Regions from separate parts of the Paenibacillus larvae subsp. larvae genome, predicted to be linked through region 2. Evidence: predicted binding sites of a transcription regulator. Region 2 holds the regulator's gene; the other holds the start of a gene.

Region 1 (11,030 bases), 510 kb from region 2:
TTCGGTATAATACTTAACAAAATATTTAAAACTAACAGGATAGTCACGACTTTTCTTTTTTGAGTTTTGGGTACTGACAAAGATAACCCGAGCAGGTAAATGCCTATGCTCCACAGTCCGCTAAAGCTAAGACTGTTTATAAATCGGTTAAGAAGAAATGGCGCATCCGGCGGCAATAACAAAGTCAAAGATGTCGGAGAGAACGCAATAGCTTTTCCCAGATAGAGGGTCATGACAAGTTTTAAAGCTGAATCGATAAAAAGCGGCATATAGGCATATAAACCTATAATCATCAGTTTTCTGAACGGTGTGAAGGCATCCAGGGCTGCCAAAGCAATATAATTGATGATGCTAAGAATGAAGATATTGAATAATGGGGTAAGACAGGCATAAAAAATAGCAAATACACTGGCTATTGTCTTGAGATAGCTCTCACCCATAAAGTTATCAGGTAAGGCCCAAACAGTCGATAAAGAAAAAGCTCCTGATAATAGGCTGATAAACAGGATGGGGAAAAATAAATTTCCATGCTGTAGGTTCGTTTGTAATACCTGTTTAGGATGAAAAAAGATTTGGAACAGGCTCCTGATCTTCATTTTATTTTCTCCTCTCAAGCCTCGATACATGATTCATTGAACGAATAAAGGAGAGATTTTTGCCTCTATAATCCCGGCTAAAATAAAAAGAACGACTGAAAGAACTAACATCGAAATGCTGTTTTTCAGGTGCTCTTTATACCTTATTTTTTTATTTTTTAAAAAACAGTATATAAAATACCAAGGATATAAACCGGTAGCACTGGCCAAGAGAATGGCGGGTATTTCAAAAACGCCGTGTGCCGCGATACTGCCAGCAGCAGTACTGAAAGAATAAAGTTCTCCGATACCTGTAAAAGTCACCCCCAGATAGTAGCCATTGATAAATAGTGCCCATAAAGTTGTGAATGAAAAAGAAAATAGCCCGCCTATCATGTACAGGGAACTTTGCAAATTGTGAATGATATAATAAAAAGGATCACTGGATAAGGTTAGAGTATGATCTATATTCACAGAAAAATTCCTTGAAAAAAGAGCGCCCAAAAGAAAAGAAAGAAAAAAGATGCACCCTGACGCAATAAAAAGTCCCAAAACGACATTTTTTTGAATCCATTTTTCGGATTTAAATCGTTTGTTAATCTGGTCCCATTTTGCTTGATGTTCACTAACTTGCTTCATGTTCATCATCCTGTACCAAACTCAACAATGCTTCCTCGAAGGAACGGTCATGTTTCAAAGATGAAATGGAACCATCAAACACCAAAACCCCTTGATGGATGACCAGAACACGGTCACACAAATCTTCCACAATATCCAAACGGTGAGAGGACAGCAAAATACCTGTCTTTTGCTCTTTAGCTAAATGAAGTAAAAATTCCTTTGTTGTTTTGGTGGAAAGAGGGTCATATCCGGTCATCGGTTCATCCAGCAGCAGATAACGGGGGGAGTCAAGTATACCTAAGATAAGAGCCACTTTCTGCTTCATTCCGAAGGATAGATGTTTCACATACTCTTTTCGTTTCTCCTGAAGGGAAAACATCTGAATAAGCGGGTCTGCTATTTTCCAAATTTGATCGTAACTTAATGAATGAAGCCTGCCTATGTACAGGAAGGTTTCTTCAACCGTTAATAAGTTGTATAGATACAGGTCATTCGGAATAAAACTTGTTTTCTTGTACTGATCTACCGGAAGGTGATCTGCTGTCATATTTCCCCCGGTCAACTTTCGCAAACCGCTTAAACATTCCAATAAGGTGCTTTTGCCCGCTCCATTATGTCCCAATAAGCCGAGTACTTCTCCTTCCCTTAATGAAAAGGATACGGAATTCACGGCTTTTGAAACGCTATTCTCATACTGAAAAGATGCTTTTTCGACACAAATCATTTTATTTTCCAGCCTTTCCATACAGGTGTTCTTAAAATAAGAATAAGGAGAACATTCCAAACGGCCGTAGTCAAAAGTAAACATTGTAAAGAAGAAATTAAAAAATCCTGCTCACTTATTTTCTCCGCATATAACAAAGCGGCCTTCACCCCGACAAAGCTAATATTGATAAAATCATAAAAAAGAAACAGCACACTCTCGGAAATAGATCCAAGCAGGGAAGTATTAATTTGGTCTTTGTTCTCCCAGCCAAAATTAGGAAAACAAACGCTTCCCACTATAAAGCTTAAAGTCAAGGTTAAGCTGATACAAAACGCGCTTGCCAGTACATATACCGAACCCAGGGGGAAACCGGTATAAATAATAGGATGATGAAAGTATGAATACATACGATCGGGAATACGAAAAAAAAGTGCAGAATAGCTTTGGCCCGATAAAGAAAGTACGGATTCTCTAATCGGACAAAATGAAGAATAATCCAGTTCCTTTCTGTGTCCAAACTGGTCACTTTTCCGGCGGCAATTGTAGCCAATGCAGCTAAAATCATCTGAGAGATGATGACCAATAAAAGCAAAACCCCTTGGGAGAGCTGTTCTTTCCCTGTCAGATGATATGAAAAGGCAGCGAAGCCTCCTAACATGCAAGAGGAAGAGAACCATACCTTTTTGATGAATTCCCAAGAAATCGTTTCTCCCCTGGTTGTCAGAAGTAAATCCTTCATGATCAGATTCAGTGTTTTAGAACGAATGCCTGGCGACATAAAGAACCGGGTTAAAAAGGAACGTTTATTGGTTTCTTTTCCTTGTTCTTCTTTATTCCATCTTGAGATGTCCCAGGATTTGTTACATACATATACTGGAGCTATAACAGCCGGCATTAGCAGGAGACTGGCGAGTACCACCCATACGTATCCGGTAATCAAGAACCCATTGTCCCATTTCCATTCCATAAAGGCTTGCATCCAGTGGGAAAAGAATTGGCGGTTATTTAGATATCTTATGATGGCATAAGAAATTCCTGCACCGATGAACAGCTGAAAGAGAAAAAAGATGACCCTCGTAGAGAATGAACCTATGCGGAAGGATGGCTTGTTTACAGCAAATAAAAGGACCATTAGGGACATTTTACAAAGTAAAGCAAACAGTACGATAGCCCAAAAAAGGAGAATCCATAAAATAGGGGAATAAGAACCCGCTGCTTGAATAATAGCAATGATGATTCCCGCCTGAAAAGGAATTCCATATAACAATACTTCCAGAAAGAAGGCATCTACCAGTTTGGCAAATTGAACAGCAAAGGGAGACTGTCCCCTCGTTCTTAAGAGGAAGTAATCCTGGGAAGAAAAAGCCCGTATGTATACTTCTTGAAAAGAATGTGTAAGTAAATAAGAGAAAAACAAAAGGCAAAAGAGGAATTCCATCTTGGCAGCCAAATCCAATGAAACCGTAATCCTGTTGTTTTGAAGAACAAGAAATAAAGCGTAACAAGAAAAGTAAGTAAATAATCCTACCAAAACCCATGCACCTGCGACAATTTGCAGCAGCCTTTTAAGGCTTATAACAGTATTCGGCAGAATTCGGCTAACCAACCAGCGGAAATGAAGCAAATGCTGTAATCCGATTAATAATCCTATATGTTTGATAGTTTTCATCACTAACTCCTTGGGAAAAGGCAGAAAGTCTGCCATAGACTTCTGCCTTAAAACGATTTACCATGCTATAGCTGCACTTCTGGCCATCCCTTTGATTTTTCTCTTAATCATGTAAAAAACTACAGCACCTCCAATAGCTAGCGGCCCCGTAACGGCAGCAATAATGGAAATAACTGCCCACATGTCTGCACCAGCCATCACAGCATCATAAACCTTTGTAGAAGTGTCCATACTTATTTTAAATGTACCGGCTATCTCAACGATGGAATTAAACAAATCCAATTTGATTTCACCTCTTTTAATTTCATATTCTATCATTACTAGTAATGCAAAAATATGGATTTACAAGTAAAATTATATAATTCTTTCTATTTAAATGTCAACAAATAACAAAAAAACCAGTCGGCCCCTATAGATTCGACTGATTTTTTGCTTGGAATAAACATTTCGGAGTTGAATCAATTTCATAATTGTGAAATTGATTCAGTTTGGAACAGATTCATTAAACCCGCTCGATGACTTTATCAATCAATCCGTACTCCTTGGCTTCTGAAGCACTCATGAAATAATCACGGTCCGTGTCACGCTCGATTTTTTCAAGAGGCTGGCCTGTACGTTCGGACAGGATCCGGTTTAGGTTTTCCCGCATTTTAATAATCCGTTTTGCCCGGATTTCAATGTCCGTAGCCTGGCCTTCCGCACCGCCGAGAGGCTGATGAATCATCACTTCACTGTTAGGAAGGGCATAACGTTTGCCGACGGCACCCGCATTCAGCAGGAAAGCTCCCATGGAAGCGGCCATCCCTACACAAATGGTGGAAACGTCGGGTTTAATATATTGCATCGTATCATAAATAGCCATACCTGCCGTAATAGAGCCGCCCGGGCTGTTGATGTACAGGCTGATGTCTTTATCCGGATCTTGCGCAGCCAGGAACAGAAGCTGGGCAATAATCGAGTTGGCCACTGCATCATTCACTTGAGTGCCAAGAAAAACAATCCGGTCTTTAAGCAAACGGGAGTAAATGTCATAAGAACGTTCTCCTCTTGCATCCGGTTCTACTACCATTGGAATAAAACTCATAACGAGTATACCCTCCTTATCGTTCCATCTTTCGTGGATGGTGTATGATTTCAAGTATCTACAAATATGATAACGAAAAAACGTTTTAAGGTCAAGAAAGGTCAAACTGTTTGTTGAATGCAGCAATTAAATAAAAAACTGTCCCTGCGCCATTCATCATGACTCAGGGACAGCTTATGAAGTAAAAACGCGCCCGCGAGGGATCGAACCTCGATCTCAGGCTCCGGAGGCCTGCGTCATATCCATTGGACCACGGGCGCAAAATAATATTTCCAAACATTCTATTTTGATAGATTGAAACTGAAACAGCAAAATTAATTATACGTGTTTGGTTACGAAAAATCAAGCCCCACAAAAAAGGTTTATGGGCACCATTACTTTCAATGAATTTTCATAATCAGGACGGAAGGCGAGTTGATTCTTTAAAGGGGGTCGTATATAATGAAGCGTGTAAAGGAAATTTTTTTGGACCATATGGGACTAAAAATGCACTCGTGGGACATATTAAGTCCAATAATTAAAATCAGGAGTGTACGATGAGAAAGATCCTTGATATTCAAAAACAGCTTGTCCCTGATATGCTGCGAATCTTGAATAAAAGATATACCATTTTGCATCAGATCAGGATATCCGGGACGATAGGCCGCAGAACACTGGCCGGTTCTCTTGATATGACAGAGCGTGTCCTTCGGGGTGAGGTTGATTTTATGAAGGCTCAAGGCCTGATTCAAATTGAAACTTCCGGCATGAGAATCAGCGAAGAAGGAACCAAGGTTTTGGACGAACTGGAACCGATGATGAAAGATATTCTTGGCCTTACCCATATGGAGCAGCAAATCTGCGAGAAATTCCGGATCAAGCAGGCAGTGATTGTCCCGGGAGATTCCGATACTTCCTCTTTTACGAGAAAAGAGCTCGGGCGGGCCGGTGCTTCCGTACTGCGAAAGTATTTATCGGACAATGATATTATCGCAGTTACAGGCGGATCTACAATGGCTGAGGTAGCCAATCATTTATTGGCTTCCGGTAATATGAAAAACAGCTGTTTTGTTCCGGCCAGAGGAGGTCTGGGTGAAAGTATGGAATTCCAGGCGAATACCATAGCTTCCAACATGGCCAAAAAGACCGGAGCGCAATACCGTCTGCTTCATGTTCCGGATCATTTAAATGAAGAAGCCTATCAATCTCTAATGAAGGACCCGAATATTCAGGAAAGAATGCAAGTGATTCGGGAAAGCCGCATTGTAGTTCATGGAATTGGAGATGCTATGGTTATGGCCAGACGGCGGAAAGTAGACCAGGAAACAATCAAAAATTTACAAAAAGACGGGGCATTAGCCGAGGCTTTTGGATACTACTTTAATAAAGACGGCGAAGTTGTTCATAAAATGTCAACAGTTGGTTTAAGATTAGAGGATATTCAGAATACTGAAATAGTGATCGGTATTGCCGGGGGAAAAGCAAGGGGGAAGCAATTGCTTCCGTGCTTAAATTCGGCCACCAGGACGTACTGGTTACAGACGAGGCTGCTGCCATACAGCTTATGCATGATGTGTTATCTTGACAGGCCTCTGGCTTGTCTTGAAATATACAATTAGACAATACTAGGAGGAAATGAACATGGTAAAAGTTGGTATTAACGGTTTTGGTCGTATTGGACGCAACGTATTCCGCGCAGCTCTGAACAATAAAGATGTTGAAATCGTGGCGATCAACGACTTAACTAACATAGCAACCCTGGCTCACTTGCTGAAATACGATACTACTCATGGCGTACTTGATGCAACTGTTGAAGCTGGTGAAGGTGAAATTAAAGTAAATGGTAAATCCATTAAAGTATATGCTGAACGTGATCCTCAAAACCTCCCTTGGGGAAGCCTTGGTGTCGAAATCGTAGTGGAATCCACAGGAATCTTCACTGCAAAAGAAAAAGCGGAAGCTCATATCAAAGCCGGTGCGAAGAAAGTTATTATCTCCGCTCCTGCAAAAAACGAAGACATCACCATCGTAATGGGCGTTAATGAAGATAAATACGATGCAGCAAACCATCACGTTATTTCCAACGCTTCTTGTACAACAAACTGCTTGGCGCCATTCGCAAAAGTACTTGACGAGAAGTTCGGCATCGTAAAAGGCATGATGACAACTGTTCACTCCTATACAAACGACCAACAAGTGCTGGATCTGCCTCACAAGGATCTTCGCCGTGCCCGTGCGGCAGCTGAAAACATCATTCCTTCCACAACTGGTGCCGCAAAAGCAGTAGCTCTTGTTCTGCCTCAACTGAAAGGGAAACTGAATGGTATGGCTATGCGCGTTCCTACTCCTAACGTATCCGTAACTGATCTGGTAGTAGAAACAAGCAAAAATGTAACGGTGGAAGAAGTAAACGCAGCACTGAAAGAAGCTGCCAACGGCCCGCTGAAAGGAATTATGAACTACTCTGAAGAGCCGCTTGTATCCAAAGACTACAATGGTGACCCTGCATCCTCCACTATCGATTCCCTGTCCACTATGGTAGTAGGTGACAACTTATTAAAAGTAGTTTCCTGGTACGATAATGAGTGGGGTTACTCCAACCGTGTAGTTGATCTCGTTAACTACATTGCAAGCAAAGGTCTGTAATTTGGATCAGTCATTCATAAGGGACAACTAAGAGGTGAAGAGGAGAAGCAATTCTCCTCTTTCCCCTTGATTAACTTGCCAAATAACCAGTGGAAAGGCCGGAAAGGTATCCACGGAAAGAGCATAGGAGGAAAACGAATGAACAAGAAAATTGTTCGCGATGTAGAAGTTGCAGGAAAGCGTGTATTCGTTCGCGTAGATTTTAACGTTCCCCTCGAAAACGGTCAAATTACTGATGATACTCGAATCAGGGAAACCCTTCCTACAGTGAAATACTTAATTGAGCAAGGCGCTAGAGTCATCCTGGCCAGTCACTTGGGACGTCCTAAAGGACAAGTGGTGGAAGAAATGAGACTGACTCCAGTAGCTAAGCGTTTGTCCGAACTGCTTGGTAAACCGGTGGTGAAAGCGGATGTTGCCATTGGTGCGGAAGCAAAAGAAAAAGCCGAGCAGTTGAAAAACGGCGAGGTTCTTCTTCTTGAGAATGTTCGTTTCTACCCGGGTGAAGAGAAGAACGATCCTGAACTGGCTAAAGCTTTCGCAGAGCTGGCCGAGTTGTACGTGAACGACGCATTTGGTGCTGCTCACCGTGCCCATGCTTCTACAGAAGGTATCGCTCATCACCTTCCAGCCGTATCCGGTCTTCTTATGGAAAAAGAGCTCGATGTGCTGGGCAAAGCTCTTACCAATCCGGAAAGACCTTTCACAGCCATCATTGGCGGAGCAAAAGTAAAAGATAAAATTGATGTTATTAATAACTTGCTGAATCTGGCAGACAACATCATTATCGGTGGAGGCCTGGCATATACATTCTTGAAAGCTCAAGGAAATGAAGTCGGTAAATCCCTTGTAGATAATGAAAAAATTGATTTAGCCCTTGGTTTTATTAACAAGGCTAAGGAAAAAGGCGTAAATTTCTTATTGCCTAAAGATATTATAGTTGCGGATGATTTCAGTAATACGGCCAACACCAAAGTTGTGGCGGTAAACCAAATTCCGGCTGACTGGGAAGGCCTCGATATCGGACCTGAAACCTGTAAACTGTATGCGGAAACCATTAAGAACTCCAAGCTGGTTGTATGGAATGGGCCAATGGGTGTGTTTGAAATGGATCTGTTTGCAGAAGGTACGAAAGCAGTTGCCCAGGCTTGTGCCGAGACAGAAGCTTATACCATTATCGGTGGGGGCGATTCTGCAGCCGCGGTTGAGAAATTTAAAATGGCGGACAAAATGGATCACATCTCCACAGGTGGAGGGGCTTCCCTGGAATTCATGGAAGGCAAAGCCCTGCCGGGTGTTGTGGCCCTTCAAGATAAATAAAACCAGAGAGGAGTGGCGAGCATGAGAAAGCCAATTATTGCAGGGAACTGGAAAATGTTCAAAACCGTCTCTGAAGCGGTGGAATTTGCAAACGCAGTGAAAGGGAAAGCAGAAATGAACGGAGTGGACAGCGTGGTATGTGCCCCTTTCACTAACCTTCCGGCGCTAGTGGAAACGTTCAAGGGAACCTCTATTAAAGTCGGTGCACAAAATATGCATTTTGAAGACAATGGAGCTTATACCGGAGAAATCAGCGGTATCATGCTGAAAGATCTCGGGGTAGAATATGTGATTATCGGACATTCGGAACGCAGAGCCTATTTCGCAGAGACAGATGAAACAGTAAACAAAAAAGTGCATGCTGCGTTCAAGCACAGATTGACTCCAATCGTCTGTGTAGGAGAGAAACTGGAAGAACGGGAAGCGGGACAAACAAAAGAAGTATGCAAAGTTCAAACGGAGGCGGCATTCCAAGGATTAAGTGCAGAACAGGCTAAACAGGTAGTGATTGCGTATGAACCGATCTGGGCGATCGGAACAGGCAAATCTTCTACTGCTGAAGATGCCAATGAGGTGATTAGTTATATTCGCGGACTGGTAAGCTCGCTGTATGACAAATCCGTAGCGGATGAAGTTCGCATCCAATATGGCGGCAGTGTGAAGCCAGGAAACGTGCGCGAATATATGGGTCAATCTGACATTGATGGCGCTCTCGTAGGAGGAGCAAGTCTTGAACCTGCTTCCTACATTCAACTCGTTGAGGGGGCGAAGTAAGATGTCCAGACCCAAACCGGTTGCTTTGATCATCTTAGACGGATTTGGACTTCGTGAAGAAGTACACGGTAATGCAGTGGCTCATGCCCATAAGCCTAACTATGACCGCTATTGGTCTGCTTATCCTCACACAACTTTAACTGCATGTGGAGAGGCTGTTGGCCTTCCGGCGGGACAGATGGGGAATTCGGAGGTAGGCCATCTGAACATTGGGGCAGGAAGAATCGTATATCAAGATCTTACCCGAATCACCAAATCCATTCGTGAAGGAGAATTCTTCCATAACGACACGTTAAGAGCGGCTGTCTTGCATGCCAAAGAACACGGAAAGAAACTGCATGTATACGGACTTCTTTCTGATGGCGGGGTACACAGCCATATTTCCCATATGTTTGCCATGCTTGAAATGGCTAAGAAAGAGGGGCTGAAAGACGTATATTTCCATGCTTTCCTTGACGGACGTGATGTGGCTCCTGATTCTGCGGGCAAGTATATGGAAATGCTGCTGAACAAAATTACGGAAACAGGGTTAGGAAAGGTAGCGACAGTCCAAGGGCGCTATTATGCTATGGACCGCGATAAACGTTGGGAACGTGTAGAGAAATCTTACCGCGCTATGGTATATGGCGAAGGCCCGAAGTATACTGATCCTATGGAGGCTATTAAAGAATCCTACTTAAAATCCGTTTATGACGAATTCGTCATGCCTACAGTTATTGTGGATGAAGCCGGTAAACCGGTTGGCCTTGTAGAGGATGGGGACTCGGTTGTCTTCTGCAACTTCCGCCCGGACCGTGCCATTCAGCTTTCCCAGGTATTTAAGAATAAGGATTTCCGCGGATTTGACCGTGGGGATAAAGCACCCAAAAACCTTCATTTTGTCTGCCTGACTTTGTTTAGTGAAACAGTGGACGGTTACGTTGCGTATAAACCTAAAGACCTGGACAATACATTGGGTGAAGTTGTTTCCCAGAATGGTTTGAAACAGCTGCGTATTGCAGAGACTGAAAAATACCCGCACGTTACGTTCTTCTTTAGTGGAGGACGGGATATTGAGCTTCCTGGAGAAACCCGTGTGCTGATTCCTTCGCCGAAAGTCGCCACATATGATCTGAAACCGGAAATGAGTGCTTATGAAGTGGCGGCGGCAGCAGTTAAGGAAATTAATGAGGACAAGCATGACATGATTATCCTGAATTTTGCCAATCCTGATATGGTAGGACACTCCGGTATGCTGGAACCGACCGTTAAGGCGATTGAAGCCACGGACGAATGTTTGGGACAGGTGGTCGAGGCCATCCTGGCCAAAGGCGGCGTAGCATGCATTACGGCCGACCATGGAAATGCCGATATCGTCATCGACGATAATGAGCGTCCAATGACCGCCCATACAACCAATCCGGTACCTTTTATCGTAACAAAACAGGGAATTTCCCTTAGAGAAGGCAGTATTTTGGCAGATATCGCGCCGACTCTGCTGGATCTGTTGCAAGCCCAGCAGCCTGCTGAAATGACAGGCACAACTATTATCAATAAATAATTCCTTGCCTTGAATTTTAACATTCATTATGAAATCCGCAGGAACGACTCTCTCCTTTACGTCCATACAACGTTTTTGCGCTGCAGCAAATCTTTAGAAAGAGAGTCATCCTGCGT
Region 2 (11,030 bases):
TGACATCGAGCTCTTTTTGGATCTTATTTAAAATATCCAGTCCCCGTCTGCCTCTATTCCGCTTCAATAAGTCCGAGGAATCCGCTATATGCTGCAGCTCCGCCAAAACAAACTCCGGAATAACCAGAGTGCCCTCAATAAAACCGGTTTTGCAAATGTCTGCGATTCTGCCGTCAATTATCACACTGGTATCCAGAATTTTATGTTCTTCATACGTTTTACTTCCGTCATCATTATAATGGATCTGTTTCTTGGGTTTGGACATCCACTGCTGCAAATCTTCCCTTTTGCTAAACCCTACCTGAAAACCCGCAAACCCCAGCAGTACGGTGATAGCAACAGGAAACCATGAAGTAAGCCAGTTTATCTGCGTCAAGGAAGGATAAATGAGCACCGAAATGAGTAGACCTGTAATCATGCCTATAAGTCCGGCAGCCAAATCAGCCGTCGGCACTGCCGAGACGAGGGAGACCCCTTGCTTCAGGAGATAGACACCCGTATCTGTGAGCCAGAGAGATAGAAGCATAAACATCCCCGCACCAAGTGCAGCTCCCCAGAACTGCTGCCCAGCAAGTACCTCTGCCCCTACGATTTCCTTCACATAATTAGCAGCTTCATATCCTAATAGAGCACCCATGCAAGTAAACAATAACAAGAACCATTTCTTCAAAATAGTTCACCTCCATAAATAAATACAGAACCTTTATGTTACAATTATGTTCCAAATGTTTCCTCGCTAATCATAAAAATTGAAATATTAGCCAAGGTCCTATATAATAAAGTAGAAATGATTTCAAAATGAGGTGCATGGGATGAGTGCTCCGTCTTTAAAAGATTTCCAGGATCAAGTATCTGAATTATTGTTGCGTCACCGTAGTGTTCTGGATGTTTTGTCCAAATTGCAGCAATCCGGTGCAGCTGTTAACAGGTCCGTCATCAAGTCAATAACCGAGTGCGGTTGTGTAGAAGTAACAGCCCGCAAGCAAACTTATACACCGGAAATGACATTGGAGCAGGCTAAGCTGCAGCTGAATACCCATTTAGAGGGCCAACTGTGCGAAAACTGCATGGAAGTAGTTGGGGCTGAAATTGGCAAACACCTCTTTTATTTATCCGCTCTTGCCAATCTGCTTGATGTAGATTTGGAAGAAACCGTGGAAAGTGAATCAAAAAAATGTGCTGCTCTCGGTTTATTTAATATGTCTTAGAGAAAGATAACTAGAGTGTACGGAAAACTTGACATTATCTCTTTTGACAAGACAAAAAAAGCATGTATGTCTCATTAGAGAACACATGCTTTTTCCTTTGAACTATTACATGGATGATTCGGATTTAGCCGTATCGTCCATCTTTTTGTTGCGGCGGTTTTTCTTTTTTAATCTTGTGATGGACCGGTCAACGTTTTTTTTTAAGCCATACAGGGCATAAGCCAAAAGCACCACAAGAATCATTTTAGAGATATATTGCGGATACTGAATTCCGATAATTGCGGCCACAGCTATAATGATAGGTGAAATCCAAATAGCTGCCTTCGGCAATCCCGCCTTTTTAAAATTAGGATATTTCACGTTGCTGACCATCAAATATGAAAGAAGTAATGTACCCAGAACCAGGATATACGCATGCAAGTCATTATGAAACAGGGCAAGCGTACAGAGGATTCCTCCTGCAGCCGGGATAGGCAAACCGATAAAATAGCCCGGAATCCCTGCTATTACATTAAATCTCGCCAAACGGATAGCTCCGCAAATAGGGAAAATAGCGGTCACAATCCAAGCCGTAGCTGCATTCAATTCAGTAAAAGCAGTCACATACATAATAAAAGCCGGAGCCATACCAAACGATATCACATCAGACAAAGAGTCAAGTTCTTTACCAAATTCACTTTGCGCATTCAGCGCCCGTGCTACACGACCATCCAGTCCGTCGAGCAGCATCGCTATGATAACCAGGATGGCTGCATACTCCGGCATCTCATTAAAAACCAGAATGATCGAGATGATTCCAAGAAATAAGTTTCCGATTGTAAATACACTGGGCAAAGATTTTGTAAACATATATTTAGTCCACCTCTAAGGTATACTATACCCATTTTTTATAAATGCATTACTTATTAATTGTATGCAATTTAAATATGTCTGTCAATCAATACTTGCTCTTGAATGCGGCGAAGTCCTTCTTTTATAGCCCGCGCACGCACCTCTCCGATGCCATCCACTTCATCCAGCTCTTCAATCGTAGCCGTCATAACATGGGGAAGACATTCAAATTGCTCTACCAAATTTCCGATGATAATGGACGGAAGTCTAGGAATTTTATTTAATACCCGGAAGCCTCGTGGAGATACAGGTTCTTCAGAAATGGAACTGGTATGGGGAAAACCAAGCAGCCGTATAATATGATGCGGATCGAGCAGTTCATCGGAAGACAAGCGTTTAAGCCCATTTAATACATCTTTGACTTTCTCGTCACTTGGTTCACGGATATAATCTTTAATCAAAAGTCGGACTTCAAGTTCAGTATTTCCAACCAGTTCTTCCAGCTGCATGCTGATCAGGCGTCCTTCCGTACCCAGCTCATTAATATAACGGTTGATTTCTGTCTTAATCCGAAGTACCATTTCTACACGCTGAATCACGTGAGTAACATCATGCAAAGTAACCATTTCTTCGAATTCAGATGCCCCCAGGTTAATTAAAGACTGGTCCAGTTCCGTTCGGTATCGTTCCATCGTCTGAATCGCTTGATTGGCCTTCGTTAGAATGACACCGATATCTTTCAGTGAATATCTTAATGTTCCCTGATAAAGCGTGATAATATTTCGTCTCTGTGAAATGGATACAACCAGTTTGCCGGTTTGTCGTGCTACCCTTTCGGCAGTGCGGTGCCGGATCCCCGTTTCGGAAGAGCTGATTGTCGGGTCTGGAATCAGCTGAGTATTGGCATACAGGATCCGTTTGCCATCTTCACTTAAAATAATGGCCCCGTCCATTTTGGCCAGCTCGTATAGATAGTTCGGCGAAAATTCACAGTCTATAGAGAATCCGCCGTCCACAATTTCCATCACTTCCGGACTATAACCAACTACGATCAGGGCCCCTGTTTTGGCCCTTAACACATTCTCCAGCCCATCACGGAAAGGGGTGCCAGGGGCAACCAATTGCAGGAGCTGGCTCATGATATCTTTTTTGTTGTCTTCTTTCGTCATGTTTATCCTCCCGAAGGCATATGGCTCTTGTTTTAGCCTAGTGTAATGGCTAATGCTTCATCTACCGTGTTAACCCCTATCACTTCAATCCCGCGTGGTGGTGTGAATCCTTTAAGACTTTTTTCGGGCATAATGACACGTTTAAATCCAAGCTTCTGGGCTTCGTTGACCCGCTGCTCTACCCGGGAGACTCCCCTTACTTCGCCGGTAAGCCCTACCTCACCAAAAACAACATCAAAAGGCTGGGTAGCTTGTTCTTTGAAGCTGGATGCAATACTGATAGCCGCGGCCAGATCTACCGCAGGTTCATCGAGTCTAACTCCGCCTGCGACATTCAAATAAGCATCCTGATTTTGTAAAAATAATCCTACTCTTTTCTCCAAAACGGCAATGATTAAAGATAAGCGATTATAATCTATACCTGTAGCCATCCTTCTTGGAGAAGGAAAGTTGGTCATTGAGACCAACGCCTGAATCTCAACCAATACGGGTCGTGTCCCCTCCATACTGGCGACTACCGTGGAACCTGCAACCCCCAGAGGCCTCTCTGACAAAAACAGCTCGGAAGGATTATGAACTTCAGTCAAACCGGTTTCCTGCATTTCAAAAATACCGATTTCATTAGTTGAGCCAAAACGGTTTTTGACAGCCCGAAGAACGCGGTAAGAATGATGTCGCTCTCCCTCGAAATAAAGGACACAATCAACCATATGCTCCAGCATTCTTGGTCCGGCAATGGCCCCTTCTTTGGTGACATGGCCTACCAGTACAGTAGCAATTCCTTTCGTTTTGGCAATTCTCATGAAATGCCCTGTACATTCCCTGACCTGGGATACAGTACCTGGAGCAGAAGTAACAGAAGGATGGTATACCGTCTGAATGGAATCGATAACCATAAAATCAGGTTCTACTTCCCGAATTGCCTCCTCAATGGATTCCAGATTCGTCTCGCAGAGGACATAAAGCAATCGTGACATAGCATTTAAACGGTCCGCCCGCAGCCTTGTCTGTTTCACCGATTCCTCTCCGGATATATATAAAACCTTCTGGCCGGATTTTGCTAAAGAATAAGAAGTTTGAAGAAGAAGAGTGGACTTTCCTATTCCTGGATCCCCTCCGACTAATATAAGGGACCCGGGAACGAACCCTCCCCCAATACCCTGTTGAGTTCTCTGTTCTCTGTAATTACCCTAGGCTCCGGGCTGCTTTCTATATTTATGATTGGTTGTGGTTTTTCTTTCGTTTGAAACAAGGATGAATCCATTCCTTGTGTCTTCATAATTTTTTGTATTTCCTCGACAAATGTATTCCAAGCTCCGCAGTCCGGACATTTTCCCAGCCATTTAATCGATTCGTACCCACAATCCTGACAATAAAACTTAGTCTTCTGTTTACCCATCATTCTTTCCCTTCTATTTTCGACAGACAAAGGTAATTATTTACCTATGTGTACCATTCAAAGTTTACCATTTTTAAAGAGGCTATGAAAGACCTGAACTTAAAGAAAAAAGCATTTTGCATCTATTTTGATAGCATGCAAAATGCTTTTAAGGTATTTATTATTTTTTCCTTAATTATTGATTTGCAGTTTCTGTTTCTTTTTCATTGTGCAAAACAACAAGTTCTCCACCCTGCTCATCAATTGTAAGCGAATCACCTTTGTTAATGTTACCTTTAAGCAGTTCCTCTGACAGACGGTCCTCGATGTGCTTTTGAATTGCACGACGAAGAGGTCTGGCTCCATAAGTGGGATCGAATCCTTCTTTGGCAAGGAACTTAACTGCTCTATCGGTCAGACCGAAGTCTACATCTTGTTCTTTCAGGCGTTTTCTTAAATCTTCGGCCATTAGAGTGACGATTTGCGCAATGTGTTTTTCATCCAAAGAGTGGAACACGATGATTTCGTCAATTCTGTTCAGGAATTCCGGGCGGAAACTTTTCTTCAGCTCATCCATAACTTTATCTTTCATGTAGTTGTAGTCTTTTTCCGCATCTGCAACTACAGTAAAGCCCAGTGTAGAGCTTTTCTTAATAGTTTCTGCGCCAACGTTTGATGTCATAATGATCAGCGTATTGCGGAAATCGACAGTACGGCCTTTGGAGTCGGTCAAGCGTCCGTCTTCCAGTACTTGCAGGAGGATATTGAACACTTCCGGATGAGCTTTCTCAATCTCATCGAGCAGGACGACAGAGTAAGGTTTGCGGCGGACTTTTTCCGTCAATTGGCCGCCTTCTTCATAACCTACATATCCCGGAGGAGCACCTACCAAACGGGAGGTGGAATGCTTCTCCATATATTCGGACATATCAATCCGGATCACTGCATTCTCATCACCGAACAAAGACTCAGCAAGGGCCCGTGCCAGCTCAGTTTTACCTACCCCTGTAGGGCCGAGGAAAATAAAGGAGCCCATCGGACGCTTTGGATCTTTAAGTCCTGCTCTGGCCCTGCGGATAGCCCTGCTGACGGCTTTTACAGCTTCTTCTTGACCGATGACCCGGCTATGAAGAATGCTTTCCATCTTGAGCAAGCGCTCCGTTTCTTCTTCTGCAAGCTTACGGACCGGTATTCCTGTCCAGCTGGCTACAACTTCGGCAATATCCTCGGCTGTTACTTCGGTATCCATGCTTCCTTGCTTTTGCTTCCATTCATTTTTTGTGCTTTCCAGCTCTTCTCTTAATTTCTGTTCCGTATCCCTTAAAGAAGCCGCTTTTTCAAATTCCTGACTTTGTACAGCTGAATCTTTTTCCCTGCGGATCTCTTCCAGTTTATGCTCCAGTTCTTTGAGGCTTGGCGGTACAGTATAGGAACGAAGCCTTACTTTTGAACTGGCCTCATCGATCAAGTCAATCGCTTTATCGGGAAGGAAACGGTCTGTAATGTAGCGGTCGGACAATTTAACAGCTTCCTCTATAGATTCATCTGTAATTTTCACACGATGGTGAGCCTCATAACGGTCACGCAATCCGTGCAGAATTTGGATAGCATCTTCTACAGATGGTTGGTCAACCGTAATCGGCTGAAATCTTCTTTCCAAAGCAGCGTCTTTTTCAATATATTTGCGATACTCATCGAGTGTGGTCGCACCGATGCACTGCAGTTCACCACGGGCAAGTGCAGGTTTCAGAATATTGGAAGCATCGATAGCACCTTCCGCTCCACCTGCACCGATCAATGTGTGCAGCTCGTCAATAAAAAGAACGATGTTTCCGGCTTGACGAATTTCATCCATGATTTTCTTAAGCCGGTCTTCAAATTCACCCCGGTATTTTGTTCCCGCAACTACAGAACCCATATCCAGGGTCATCACACGTTTATTTTTTAATGTTTCCGGGATCTCATTATTTATAATACGCTGAGCGAGTCCTTCCGCAATGGCTGTTTTACCGACCCCTGGTTCCCCAATCAGAACCGGGTTATTTTTTGTACGGCGACTCAACACCTGAATGACTCTTTCAATTTCTTTACTTCGCCCGATAACCGGGTCCAAATTGCCTTCCCGGGCGATTGCGGTTAAATCCCGTGCCAGACTATCCAGCGTTGGTGTATTGGCATGATTGCCTGCTCCGCTGCTGCTGGAGGTCACCTCACTGCTGCCGAGGAGTTGAAGTACTTGCTGTCGGGCTTTGTTCAAGCTGATGCCCAGATTGTTTAATACCCGTGCTGCTACACCTTCGCCTTCACGGATTAATCCAAGCAGAATATGTTCGGTTCCTACATACGTATGACCAAGTTTTCTGGCTTCGTCCATCGAAAGTTCAATGACCTTTTTAGCTCTGGGTGTGTAAGCAGGATTCGTCGGCTGCTCTTGACCGCGGCCAATAAGAGACTCTACTTCATCCTGAATTTTTTCCAGACTCAATCCCAAAGCAACCAATGCTTTTGCGGCAATGCCTTCCCCTTCACGGATTAGCCCAAGTAGGATATGCTCCGTTCCAATATTGTTATGTCCTAGACGCAGGGCTTCTTCCTGAGATAGGGATAATACTTTTTGAGCTCGTTCAGTAAATCTTCCAAACATCATAATTCTTTGCACCTCCAAATAAAAAATATGGTTAGCATCGATTCCATTAAAGTGAATTACACTTGTGCTGCTCTGCTGAATCGTTCCCTGATAATTTTGGCTCTTCGTACATCTCTTTCTTCAGCATTCAATAGCTTGCCTGCGTCCTCTTGTAAAAAGCCAGGCTGTGTGATTACAAGCAATTCGTTAAGAACTTTAGAAGGTATCTTCTGAATTAAGTCCAAATCTATTCCAAGGCGGACATCCGATAAACGTTGGGCAGCTTCTTTAGAATCCATTATAACCGCGTGCGTTAATATACCCAGAGAACGATTGATACGGTCCGCTATTTTTAGTTTGGAATCTTGTATCAATTTAGCTCTTGCGGCACGCTCATGTTCAATAATTTGTCTGGCTACACTGTACAGATTTTCAATGATATCTGTCTCGGATTGCCCTAATGTAATCTGGTTTGATATTTGGAACAAGTTCCCTAACGCCTCACTGCCTTCTCCGTATAACCCTCTTACGGTAACCCCGATTTGAGTTACAGCCGAAAGAATTCGGTTAATCTGTTGGGTTAAAACCAAGGCAGGCAAATGCATCATAACGGAAGCTCGGATACCGGTCCCCACATTGGTTGGGCAACTGGTCAAATATCCTCTTTTTTCGTCAAAGCCATAATTTAAATGGGCCTCAAAAATGTCATCTAACTGATCTGCCAAATCCCAGGCTTCCCTGATCTGAAAACCCGGGTATAAACACTGTATACGTAAATGGTCCTCTTCGTTCACCATGATACTGATGGACCCGTTATCATTAATAATGACTGCCCCGTTCCGGGATTCATTAGCCAAACCAGGACTTATTAAATGCTTCTCAACCAGCACTTTTTTCTCAAGTTCACTCATATCTCCTAACGAAACAAGCGTGAAGTGGCTGATCGTTTTTAAATCTTCATTGTTAAGCACATTTGCTACCTGGTCCAGCACTTCTTTGGACTGTTGATTTGTGGCGAGCATCGGATAAGGATAATCCTTAAGATTCCTGGCTACGCGTATTCGGCTGCTGATGACGATATCAGAATCTGGGCCGTCACCGTTCATCCATTCACTGATTGCATCTTTAACGAAACGTTCGTGGTTCATGGACACCCCACCTCCAATAACCTGTTTCTTCAAATCCCTTCGAATACAAATTTTATCCTCCACTGGTCAGTTTGCGCTCAAGTTCACGAATTTTATCTCTTAGCTGAGCGGCCTTCTCGAACTCTTCATGCTCAATGCTTCTTTGCATTTGTGCCTTCAGCTCATCAATTTCACGGCGCTGCTGAAGCTGTCCTCCTGCCCGTCTAGGAATTTTACCGCTATGAGCGGTATTTCCATGGACACGGCGGAAAAGCGGATCTAATTTGTCTTCAAAATAGTGATAGCATTGTCCGCACCCAAACCTGCCCAACTTGCTGAACTGGGAGTAGGTTAAGCCGCAGTTTTCACATCTCAAGGATGCCGGGGACTGGGAAGAAACAGAGCCGTTAGATGTCTGATCAAAGTCTAATAGGCCTGAAAGCAGATTATGAATAGAAAAACCCCCGGCCGTTCCCGGAATCAGTTCCCCTTTTTCTCTGGCACAGGATTCACATATGTGAAATTCCGTTTTTTCGCCGTTTACAATTTTGGTAAAATGCAAAGTGGCTGGTCTTTTGCCGCAATCTTGGCATTGCATGGTTTACCCCTCCTTATCTCGATAGCAAGGATATTAGCATCGCCTTTAAAATCTTAGCCCGTATTTCATCCCGAAGTGGCAGCTTAAACTGCAAAACATCCCGGGATATGGCAGCGCGAATGAGCTTTGCTTCACGTGCGGTTAAGAATTCGCCTTCCTCTAAGCGGTAAATCAATCCTTCCGATGTTGACTGGTCAATACTCTGGTTAATTGTCGTTAAAATATAATCCAAAATAGACCCATGTGAATTCAACTCAATCTTTTGAATTCTGACATATCCGCCGCCCCCACGTTTACTCTCAACTAAGTATCCCTTTTCTAAGGTGAATCGGGTACTAATGACATAATTGATTTGCGAAGGCACGCACTGAAACTGATCTGCCAGTTCATTACGCTGAATTTCGATAGCTCCATTCGGGCTTTGCTGTAATATGTGTTTTAAGTAGTGTTCGATGATTTCAGATACATTTCTCATCAATTCATCCTCCGTAAGGATTTAATTGACTTTGACTTTCTTTGACCTTAACTCAATTATAATAGGTTTAGCTGAGTTATGCAAGGGATAGGTCTTGTTTTCTTCCTCATTTTTATTCTTAACATTCTGAGCGAGTTTATTCCCCAAATCTAACAAAAAAAGCCTTATGGAATATGTCCATAAGACTTACTCATTTACTTTTACCCTGAAAACTAGCAGCGAAGCAAAGTGTACTTAGAACAGTTGTTTCTTTAGGATAAGCCCTCGACCGATTAGTATTGGTCAGCTCCACGCATTACTGCGCTTCCACCCCCAACCTATCTACCTCGTCGTCTTCAAGGGGTCTTACTACTTGGGAAATCTCATCTTGAGGCGGGCTTCACGCTTAGATGCTTTCAGCGCTTATCCCTTCCGTACATAGCTACCCAGCTGTGCTCCTGGCGGAACAACTGGTACACCAGCGGTACGTCCATCCCGATCCTCTCGTACTAAGGACAGCTCCTCTCAAATTTCCTGCGCCCACGACAGATAGGGACCGAACTGTCTCACGACGTTCTGAACCCAGCTCGCGTACCGCTTTAATGGGCGAACAGCCCAACCCTTGGGACCTACTTCAGCCCCAGGATGCGATGAGCCGACATCGAGGTGCCAAACCTCCCCGTCGATGTGGACTCTTGGGGGAGATAAGCCTGTTATCCCCAGGGTAGCTTTTATCCGTTGAGCGATGGCCCTTCCATGCGGTACCACCGGATCACTAAGCCCGACTTTCGTCCCTGCTCGACTTGTAGGTCTCGCAGTCAAGCTCCCTTCTGCCTTTGCACTCTTCGAATGATTTCCAACCATTCTGAGGGAACCTTGGGGCGCCTCCGTTACTCTTTAGGAGGCGACCGCCCCAGTCAAACTGCCCACCTGACACTGTCCCCGAACCGGTTCACGGTCCCGGGTTAGAACTCCGATACGATCAGAGTGGTATCCCAACGCTGCCTCCACCGAAGCTGGCGCTCCGGCTTCTTAGGCTCCCACCTATCCTGTACAGATCGTACCAAAGTCCAATATCAAGCTGCAGTAAAGCTCCATGGGGTCTTTCCGTCTTGTCGCGGGTAACCTGCATCTTCACAGGTATTAAAATTTCACCGGATCTCTCGTTGAGACAGCGCCCAAGTCGTTACGCCATTCGTGCGGGTCAGAATTTACCTGACAAGGAATTTCGCTACCTTAGGACCGTTATAGTTACGGCCGCCGTTTACTGGGGCTTCGGTTCATAGCTTCGGGCCTTAAGCCCTAACCACTCCCCTTAACCTTCCAGCACCGGGCAGGCGTCAGCCCATATACTTCGCCTTGCGGCTTCGCATAGACCTGTGTTTTTGCTAAACAGTCGCTTGGGCCTATTCACTGCGGCCCCCTCGAGCTATTCACTCTACCGGGGCACCCCTTCTCCCTAAGTTACGGGGTCATTTTGCCGAGTTCCTTAACGAGAGTTCTTCCGCGCGCCTTAGAATTCTCTTCTCGCCTACCTGTGTCGGTTTGCGGTACGGGCACCTGCACCTGGCTAGAGGCTTTTCTTGACAGTGTGAGATCAAGACCTTCGCTACTGCTATTTTCACTCCCCGTCACAGCC

What was found. The regulator CtsR, encoded in region 2, represses protease genes until heat stress. The targets are predictions, from matches to a motif close to ATGGTCAATAAAGGTCAAACA.
Positions count from the first base shown of each region.
Region 1: a site for CtsR is predicted at 4,743-4,763, ahead of clpP (ATP-dependent Clp endopeptidase proteolytic subunit ClpP). Genes of this name have one in related genera too.

Region 1 covers NZ_CP019687.1:3,508,530-3,519,559, forward strand. The annotation lists gene BXP28_RS18205 (YIP1 family protein) at 1-596, opposite strand, end outside; gene BXP28_RS18210 (stage II sporulation protein M) at 630-1,223, opposite strand; gene BXP28_RS18215 (ABC transporter ATP-binding protein) at 1,201-1,920, opposite strand; gene BXP28_RS18220 (hypothetical protein) at 2,219-3,571, opposite strand; gene BXP28_RS18225 (uberolysin/carnocyclin family circular bacteriocin) at 3,629-3,853, opposite strand; gene clpP (ATP-dependent Clp endopeptidase proteolytic subunit ClpP) at 4,074-4,655, opposite strand; tRNA gene BXP28_RS18235 (tRNA-Arg) at 4,844-4,915, opposite strand; partial or broken gene BXP28_RS18240 (sugar-binding transcriptional regulator) at 5,192-6,219, shown strand; gene gap (type I glyceraldehyde-3-phosphate dehydrogenase) at 6,276-7,280, shown strand; gene BXP28_RS18250 (phosphoglycerate kinase) at 7,419-8,600, shown strand; gene tpiA (triose-phosphate isomerase) at 8,622-9,374, shown strand; gene gpmI (2,3-bisphosphoglycerate-independent phosphoglycerate mutase) at 9,376-10,914, shown strand.
Region 2 covers NZ_CP019687.1:3,000,074-3,011,103, forward strand. The annotation lists gene BXP28_RS15620 (PIN/TRAM domain-containing protein) at 1-673, opposite strand, end outside; gene BXP28_RS15625 (nucleoside triphosphate pyrophosphohydrolase family protein) at 813-1,208, shown strand; gene pssA (CDP-diacylglycerol--serine O-phosphatidyltransferase) at 1,314-2,057, opposite strand; gene disA (DNA integrity scanning diadenylate cyclase DisA) at 2,129-3,208, opposite strand; partial or broken gene radA (DNA repair protein RadA) at 3,241-4,607, opposite strand; gene clpC (ATP-dependent protease ATP-binding subunit ClpC) at 4,783-7,233, opposite strand; gene mcsB (protein-arginine kinase McsB) at 7,290-8,360, opposite strand; gene mcsA (protein-arginine kinase activator protein McsA) at 8,413-8,937, opposite strand; gene BXP28_RS15660 (CtsR family transcriptional regulator) at 8,951-9,412, opposite strand; rRNA gene BXP28_RS15665 (23S ribosomal RNA) at 9,665-11,030, opposite strand, start outside.